DNA from 4 places in the Halomonas sp. 5021 genome. Region 1 is predicted to be linked to each of the others. Evidence: predicted binding sites of a transcription regulator. Region 1 holds the regulator's gene; each other region holds the start of a gene.
What was found. Region 1 encodes PhoB, which activates phosphate uptake and scavenging genes when phosphate is short. Its sites were predicted from a motif close to TGTCATANNNNTGTCANA; they were not measured.
Positions count from the first base shown of each region.

Region 2: ppk1 (polyphosphate kinase 1) is a predicted target of PhoB. The motif match lies at 1,082-1,099, and genes of this name have one in related genera.
Region 3: R3F64_RS18580 (PstS family phosphate ABC transporter substrate-binding protein) is a predicted target of PhoB. The motif match lies at 898-915, and genes of this name have one in related genera.
Region 4: R3F64_RS17140 (inorganic diphosphatase) is a predicted target of PhoB. The motif match lies at 1,208-1,225, and genes of this name have one in related genera.

Region 1 covers NZ_JAXOVU010000002.1:200,534-202,737, reverse strand. The annotation lists gene phoR (phosphate regulon sensor histidine kinase PhoR) at 1-501, opposite strand, end outside; gene phoB (phosphate regulon transcriptional regulator PhoB) at 504-1,193, opposite strand; gene ubiA (4-hydroxybenzoate octaprenyltransferase) at 1,272-2,180, opposite strand.
Region 2 covers NZ_JAXOVU010000003.1:46,152-48,355, forward strand. The annotation lists gene ppk1 (polyphosphate kinase 1) at 1-923, opposite strand, end outside; gene hemB (porphobilinogen synthase) at 1,129-2,142, opposite strand.
Region 3 covers NZ_JAXOVU010000020.1:17,955-20,158, reverse strand. The annotation lists gene R3F64_RS18580 (PstS family phosphate ABC transporter substrate-binding protein) at 1-836, opposite strand, end outside; gene R3F64_RS18575 (sulfite exporter TauE/SafE family protein) at 977-1,711, opposite strand; gene R3F64_RS18570 (multidrug effflux MFS transporter) at 1,708-2,204, opposite strand, start outside.
Region 4 covers NZ_JAXOVU010000015.1:11,231-13,434, reverse strand. The annotation lists gene dgoD (galactonate dehydratase) at 1-251, opposite strand, end outside; gene R3F64_RS17145 (FadR/GntR family transcriptional regulator) at 285-1,004, opposite strand; gene R3F64_RS17140 (inorganic diphosphatase) at 1,266-1,979, shown strand; gene R3F64_RS17135 (carbohydrate kinase family protein) at 2,081-2,204, opposite strand, start outside.

The sequences.
Region 1 (2,204 bases):
CGGCGACGTGAGCGTCAGCGGCTCACTGTAGTCGCGGGCGTTGAAATAGCTGATGAACCGCGGGTCGCGAAGCAGATTGGTAATATGTTGTCCACGGTCGTGAGCGGTTTGTAGCCCCAGCATATTGCTGGCAGCGCTGTTCCACCACTCCAGGTCGCCGTGACGGTCGAGCATCACCACGCTATCGCGCATGGCTTCCGAGGATTCTTGAATGCGGGCAAGCGTCGAGCGGAGACGGCCCTGGGTAATCCGTTGGCTTTTCTGATATCGGTACAAACGATCAAACAATTCGCCCCACAGTCCTCCTGCGGCCGGCGGTTCATCCTGCGGGCGTTGCGTCAGCCAGCGGTAAGCGGCGCGCAATTGCCGCAAGTGGTAGACCAGACACATCGCGAAGCCACCGGCCAACCCCAGGCCCGGCAGGCCAAGTAGCCATCCCAGGCAGATGCCGAGTGCCGCCCAACCTAGCAAACGCCAAAGCTCACGGCTCCACAAACGCACGGTTAAGCTCGAGCGGAGAAGCGGTAGCCCGTACCGCGTACCGTTTGGATCAAGTTCTGATGTCCGTCGCCCAGGGCTTTGCGTAGCCGACGAATATGAACATCCACAGTGCGCTCTTCCACGTACACATTACCGCCCCACACCTGGTCGAGTAACTGGCTACGTGTGTAGGCCCTTTCCTGATGGGTCATGAAGAATTGCAACAGCCGGTATTCGGTCGGCCCCATATCCAGCGCTTTACCGTAGGCACTTACCCGGTGGCCCACCGGATCAAGCAGCAACCCATTAATTTCGATGGGATCTTCCACGCCACGTGGGGTCGCACGACGCAGCACGGCCTTGAGGCGTGCCACGAGTTCACGGGGCGAAAACGGCTTGGTGATATAATCGTCGGCCCCCGCTTCAAGCCCCTGTATCTTATTGTCTTCTTCACCCTTGGCGGTGAGCATGATGATCGGCAGTTCGGCGGTGGTTTCCTCGCGCTTGAGGCGCCGAGCCAACTCGATGCCGCTGGTACCGGGCATCATCCAGTCGAGCAATAGCAGGTCAGGCTGATGATCAACGACCATGGCGTGGGCATCCTGAGCGTTGTCCGCTTCAAGAACACGGTAGTCGGCCATTTCCAGCGCCACCGCGATCATCTCGCGAATGGATGCTTCATCATCGACGATCAAGACGGTCTTGGCGGTCATTCCAGAGCCTCACGGTGTCCGATAGAAAGTAATCCAGTGACAGGTACATGACGATCACACCATGACTTGATGACAATTCTATGACATTGACAGAGATTCGCCAGCCGTTGGCCACCAACTCAGCGCAATACCGGCAAACACCAGCAGGCCCGACCAGTGATTATTCAGAAACGCCAGAAAACAGGCATCCCGCTCACGGTGACGGATCAAGCGCTGCTGGTGAATAAACGTCGCCGCCATCCCCGCCAGGCCGAGCCAGAAAAAACCGCCCAGCCCGAGGCGCGCGCCCACCCAGGCCAGCAATGCCAGCGTGGCCAGCTGAAGCAGCCCGATCACCAGCCGGTCGGCATTACCCAGCAACACGGCCGTCGATTTAATGCCAATCTTGATATCGTCGTCACGATCAACCATGGCGTACTGGGTATCATAGCCAACCGTCCACAGCACATTGGCAAAGAACAGCAGCCATGCCTCTACCGGCACATGGCCAAGGACCGCACCGAACGCCATCGGAATCGCCCAGGAAAACGCCGCCCCTAGCACTACCTGGGGAAAATGCGTGTAGCGCTTCATGAACGGGTAGATAAACGCCAATACCACGCCGCCCACCGACAGCAACACGGTAAACCAATTGGTCAACAGCACCAGCATGAAGGCCGCCGTCACCAGCCCGATAAACAGCAGTTGGGCCTCGGTTTCACTGATCCGCCCGGTAGCCAGCGGGCGCTGTCGGGTACGTTTGACGTGGCCATCGACGTGACGATCGGCATAATCATTGACCACGCAGCCCGCTGCGCGCATGACGTATACCCCGGCGATAAAGATGAGCAGTACGTTGCGCCCGGGTACCCCTTCGCCGGCGACCCATAAGGCCCACAGCGTTGGCCACATCAGCAGCCAGGTACCGATCGGCCGATCCAGACGCATCAGCTGTATAAAATCCGCCAGCCGACTCAACCCGGTTGGCCGTAATAAAGAACGATCCATGCTTACCTCACCCATCCAAGAGAC
Region 2 (2,204 bases), on a different contig from region 1:
AGGCTGAATTGGCGCAGCAGGAAGTTGGTCAGGTCGTCCGGGCAGTTATCGGCCACCTCCAGACGTACGCCACTGCCATAGCGGCGAGCCAAAAGCTCGCCACGCAGCGCGGAGGCCAGGTCGGAGACCTCTTCCGGGTCAACGCTCATGTCGGCGTTGCGTGTCAGGCGGAACTGGTAGCAACCGCGCACCTTCATGCCTGGAAACAGTTCTTCAGCATGGGCATGAATCATCGACGACAGGAACACGTACTCGGTATAGCCCTCGCTGCACAGATGCTTGGGCAGCGCCATGAGGCGTGGCAACGAGCGGGGCGCGGGGAGAATCGCCATGCCCCCGGCGCGTCCAAAGGCATCTTTGCCCTCCAGCTCGACGATAAAGTTGAGGCTTTTGTTCACCAACCGCGGAAAAGGGTGCGAGGGGTCCAGACCGATGGGACTGATGACCGGCATGATGTCGTTGTTGAACAGCTCGTGGACCCAGTCTTTTTGCGCCTTTGTCCATTGGTCGCGGCGACGGAACCTTAGCCCCTGCGCTTCTAGAGCAGGCAACAATGTATCGTTGAGAATCTGATACTGGCGGACGATTTGCGCGTGGGCAATGTCAGAAATCTCGGCAAGCACCGCCCTTGGCAGCCGCCCGTCGGCACCCGTTGTATCGTCACCCAGGGCAATCTGGTGCTTGAGTCCGGCCACGCGAATTTCAAAGAACTCATCCATGTTGGATGAAAAAATCAGCAAGAACATCAATCGGTTGAGCAGTGGGTGTGCTTCATCCAGCGCCTGCTCCAGCACACGGATATTGAACTGCAGGTGGGAGAGCTCGCGATTGAAGTAAAGCTGCGGGTCGTCCAGATCGGTCTCAGGCAGCGCTTCGCGGGCCTGAACGCCCGTGGGCGTGCGGTTGACGCGAAGCGTGGACATCTCGCTGTCGCTACCGTCATTGTCATGGCGCGGGTAGGGCGAGTTATCGGTGACCTGGTCGTCCATGGTAGCTGCCTCCGGCGTTAGTCGTCTCTGAGCATATCACTGCCTGATACGCATCTGTTAACGCAGTATGGCGGAGGAAGATGACAAAGACGTGTCACGGCATTGTCATCTACGCTTTACTGGCTTCAGCCTCCCAGGATCAACGCGCATTCGTCAGCAGACGTGCGGCGTCAAGGGCAAAGTAGCTCAGAATACCGTCTGCCCCGGCGCGCTTGAAGCACATCAGAGACTCCAGGATGACCGTGTCGGCATCCAGCCAGCCATTGTCGAAAGCAGCGCGGTGCATCGCGTATTCGCCACTTACCTGATAGGCATAGGTGGGCACGCGCAACTCGCTTTTGACCCGCCGGACAACATCCAGGTAAGGCATTCCCGGTTTGACCATGACCATGTCAGCTCCCTCGGCAATGTCCATTGCCACCTCATGAAGGGCTTCGTCGCTGTTGGCCGGGTCCATCTGGTACGTCCGCTTGTCGGCTTTGCCCAGGTTGGCGGAGGAGCCCACGGCATCGCGGAAGGGACCGTAGTAGTGCGAGGCGTACTTGGCACTGTAAGCCATGATGCGCACGTTGTGCAGATGCTCCTGTTCAAGCACCTGGCGGATAGCGCTGATACGCCCGTCCATCATGTCGGAGGGGGCAACGACATCGGCACCGGCTTCGGCATGGGAGAGCGCCTGTTTGAGCAGGGTGTCGACGGTGCGGTCGTTAAGCACGTACCCGCTCTCGTCGATAATCCCATCCTGGCCGTGGATGGTGTACGGGTCCAGGGCGACGTCGGTGATGATACCCAGTTCCGGCAGCGCCTCCTTGAGTGCGCGCACGCTGCGCTGTACGAGCCCGTTGGCGTTGTAGGCCTCTTCGGCGAGTTCGGTTTTCTGTTCACCGCCGACAACCGGGAACAGTGCGATTGCGGGAATGCCCAGCGCATAGGCGTCGCGGGCCTGCTCGATCAACAGGTCAATCGACAGGCGCTCCACACCCGGCATAGAGGCGATGGCTTCGCGCTGCTGGCTGCCTTCCAGGACGAAAACCGGCAGAATGAGGTCGCCGGGCGTCAGCGTTGATTCGCGCATTAAACGGCGGGAGAAGTCGTCGCGGCGCATGCGACGCAGACGCGTCGCGGGAAAGTGGCGAGGGGTAGGTGTACTCAACGGTATTCTCCACAAAAACTCGTAAATGAGGGTATCTGCCGACCTTGGCTGAGTATATCAGC
Region 3 (2,204 bases), on a different contig from region 1:
GCGTGCTGGTTCTTGACGTAGAACCACAGTGAACGGGCAACCGGATAGTCACCAGAACTGATGGCTTCGGGCTCCGGCTCAACACCGTTGATTGTTGCCGCATTCAGCGTGTTGGTGTTCTCTTCCAGGAAGGAATAGCCGAAGATACCGAAGGCACCGGTGTCTTCCTGGAGACGCTGAACGATCAGGTTATCGTTCTCACCGGCGTCGATGTAGACACCGTCAGAACGGATGTCAGTGTAGGCTTCTTCGTAGGCATCCATACCTTCGGAGGCGGTTTCCATCACCAGCTCTTCGAAAGCATCACGGGTACCGGAAGTGGTGGGCGGTCCGTAGATGGAGATTTCGCGATCCGGCAGCGAAGCGTCGATTTCGCTCCAGTTGGTGTAGGGGTTTTCAACCAGTTGGCCATCCTGGGGCACCTGCGCGGCCACAGCCATGAAGATGTGTTCAAGGGTGAGTGGCACGACATCGTTTTCGTTAGACTGACCAAGCACGATACCATCCGAGCCGATCTTGGCTTCGGTAATATCGGTCACGCCGTTCTCTGCACAGCGCTCGAACTCAGACGGCTTCATGCGGCGCGATGCGTTGGTGATATCCGGGGTGCCATCGCCAACACCGTTACAAAACAGACGCAAACCGCCGCCTGAACCGGTAGACTCGATGACCGGCGTCGGGTAGTTGGTTGTCGCGCCAAATTCCTCGGTCACATAGCTGGCAAACGGATACACAGTGCTAGAGCCGACAATGTTTATTTGATCACGAGCCTGAGCAACACCTGCCACGCTCATTACAGCTGCCGCGAGCACGGTAGTTTTGAGAATACGGTTCATGCGAATTACTCCTGAAGCTGTTAGGGATATTGCCTTCGCAAGGCACACTTTGCATCGCTTCGATGACAGCTTCATGACAAGCAATGTCACAACATAATTTTTTTAAAATTTTTCATCACGGCTCGCAACGCCATCATTTATTACAACAAAAGCCCCACGGCTGCCAGGGTACATAGCGCAAGCGACGCCGCCTGAAGCCATTGCCGATCAATGCGATGCGCCACCCTGTCGGCGAGCGCATTCCCCAGCAGTACAGCGGGCAATAACGTTGCCGCCACGCCCAAATGCCATAAACCCACCTGCCCTGCCAACGCCAGTGTAGCGAGCGTCAGCATCGAGGTGATGATAAAGAAAGCCGCGAGGTTGCCGCGCAGTCGGTCTGGGGCAAATCCATGCATTAGCAGGACCATTGGCGGCCCGCCGATGGCAGCGACAGTGCCAAAAATCCCCGAGAATACCCCCGCACCAAATAACGACACGCGATTGACCGGCACCCGCACGCGGCATAGCGTGACAAATACCGCAAACAGAACGATGGCAGCAATCAACTTTTCCAATACCACCATTGGCGCTGCGATAAGCAGCCAAAGCCCCAACGCATTGCCCGGCAAGCGTCCCACCAGTGCCATGGCCAGTGCCCCCAGGCGTACCTCGTGCAGGTAGTGGCGTACCATTATTAGCGACACGGTGAACCCGAAAAGCACCAACACCACGGGTACCAGGCGCGGCTCTATCATCAACAACAGCGGCGCCCCAATAACCGCCAAGCCAAAACCAGTGGCGCGTTGTACAAAGGCGCCTAACGCGAGGGTCAGCGCACACCCCGTCCAGGTGTTCGGCGACATATCCAACCACGTCACAACGTCCTCGATCATCCCGAGCGCACATCCGTTGCCGCTGGCGTCAGCAAGCGCACACCGACGTTGCCCAACAGGGCAGCCGCCAGCATGGTCAGAACCATCGGCCATAGGTGTTCGACTTCAAAGAGACCCACCATGGCGCCTGCCAGGGCACCACAGCTAAATTGAATACCACCTAACAAGGCAGTGGCGGTGGCACTGATGTGGCCGAAATGATCCAGCAACGAGGAAATGGCATTGGGTGTAATAAGGCCAATCATGCCGGTAAATAGCATTACCAGCGGTACGACAACGGCCAATGAAGCAATATTGAGCGCTGTGGCAGCCACCAAGCCCATTGCAGCGACCAGTTGAACCGCCAGCCCCAAGCGTAAATTTTGCTGGGGTGTGCGTTTACGCAATAGATAGATATTGACTCGGTTCGAACCGGCGATCATGACCACGTTGACGCCAAACACGAACGGATACACCCCCGGGCTCAACGAAAAATAGTCCAGATATAGAAACG
Region 4 (2,204 bases), on a different contig from region 1:
GCAATGGCGCTCATCAATATTGGCCCGCCGCGGTAAAACCCGGCGCGATACAGCGTGTTCCACAGGTGTTCGATACGGTGCGGGTCCTGGCCAACCAGGTAGTCAGAAAGCTCATGAACGGCAGCCTCGACAGTCGCCGCGCGGCCTTCGATGACCGGCTCGCCCCAGCCGTAGCAGCCTTCGTCGGTTTCGATCTTGAGAAACAGCCAGCGCGGGGGGACTTGCCAGGTTTTCAGTCGGGTAATTTTCATAGGGTCAGATCCTAGTCAGTGGTCGATGGCCGGTTAATTGACGATACCCAGATCGATCGCCGTGCGGCGAAGCACTTCCCGCGCGGCGAAAGACGCCGCCTCGGCATCCCGGCGCACAATGGCTTCAAGAACGCGGCGATGCCGTGACAGGCTGTCGTCGAAGGTGTCGGTGCGGTGCTGAGAGCCATGTACCAGGGCCATGATCGAAGGGCGCAACAGGTGTCCCATTTGCCGCCACACCAAATTGTGGCTGGCCTGGTAGGTGGCATCGTGAAACATGACGTCGTACTCGGCGTGCTGGGCGCGAGCGGCGGCTGACTGGGCAGTTTTCTGCATGCCTTCAAAGGCGGCTTCCAGCCGGGCGATATCGTCCGCATCGGCCGCTTCGGCGGCAAGGCCCGCCACGATGGGCTCGGCCGAAAAGCGAAACGCATAGATGGCGCGCGTGAGCTGCGGGTCGAGGTCGGTAAGCCCCGTCATCCATTCGCTCATCAGCGGATCCAGCAGGTGCCAGTCGCTCATTTCGCGGACTTGCGTGCCACGCCCGGCGGTGCGGTCTAAAAGCCCTGCGGAGGTCAAACGGGTCAGCGCATTGCGCACCTGATTACGGCTCACATCGAAGTGCGTGCCGATGTCCATTTCCTTGGGGAAGGCGTCACCCGGCTGCCAGTGGCCTGCCAGCAGGGCTTGGGCGAGTAAACGGGCTAATTGTTCAGCGCCACCCTGGTGGGCTGGTAGAGCGTCCAGCGGCATCGGTGATCTCTTATCTTTTATTGGATGTAATTTATTCTAGTAAATGTCTGACATTTAAACAAGTCGTGCCATGGCGTCTCTAACGGCCGATGAAGACGTCTCCAATCAAAAAAGCCCACACCAGCTTGCAACAGATGTGGGTCAATAATGGTTAGCCAGTCAAAGAAGTACCGTGGTTTAGCATTCAATTTTGGAAAGTAATCTGTCATTACCCCGTCATCTCTCCTCGATAACGTATCTGAAAAACCAATGGAGAACATGATGCGGAAAAAACTATTACTTACGAGCGTAGCGTGCATGGCGGTTTTAGCATCCTCTGCTCAGGCTCAGGCTCAGGCGCTAGGCGGATTGGCGTTTTCTGACACCACGCCCATTGCCCAAAACATGACCGCAACAGATGAGTTCACTATCGTGGGTGAAGAAGACTTGATGGCGATGAATGCCATCAATGCAGAGGGTTCGGTAAGAGCCATCGTTGAAATACCCGCGGGCACATCGGCGAAATGGGAAGTCAGTAAAGATGATCCCAAAGCGGTTTACTGGGAGTATAAAGACGGTGAACCGCGCGTCGTGAATTACCTAGGCTACCCCGGTAATTATGGCGCTATTCCAGGCACTGCTTTGCCAAAAGAGTTGGGGGGTGATGGTGACCCACTGGATGTGATTGTGCTGGGCCAAGCCGTTCCACGAGGTGAAATTGTCGACGTGAACGTTATTGGTGTTCTTAAAATGCTGGATGACGGAGAGCAAGACGACAAGCTCATTGCCGTTCTCGCTCAGGATTCACCTTTTGCAAATATTGAAAACATGACACAGTTGGACCGCGAGTATCCAGGTGTCAGTCAGATCATTGATTTGTGGTTTGCCAATTACAAAGGGCCTGACGGTGGTATGGAAGGGCTAGGGTTTGAAGATGCGGAATCGGCTAGATCGGTGTTAGAAGCCGCTGCGGAAAACTTTACAGCCACGCAATAACGACCACATCCCAGTCATCGGGAGTTGTGGCTTTCAGCTTATCATTGCGACTGCCTCACTCACATCGGTGACCGTCCAGCGGTCACCGAACTATATAGCTATTAACTGTTTCGAAGCGCTTCGATATCCGCATGGGTGGGGAGAGAGGCGTAAGCGCCTGGTCGGGTGACCGCATGGGCGCCACAGCGGCAGGCGAGGTCCACCGCGCGGGAGAGGAAGTCAATA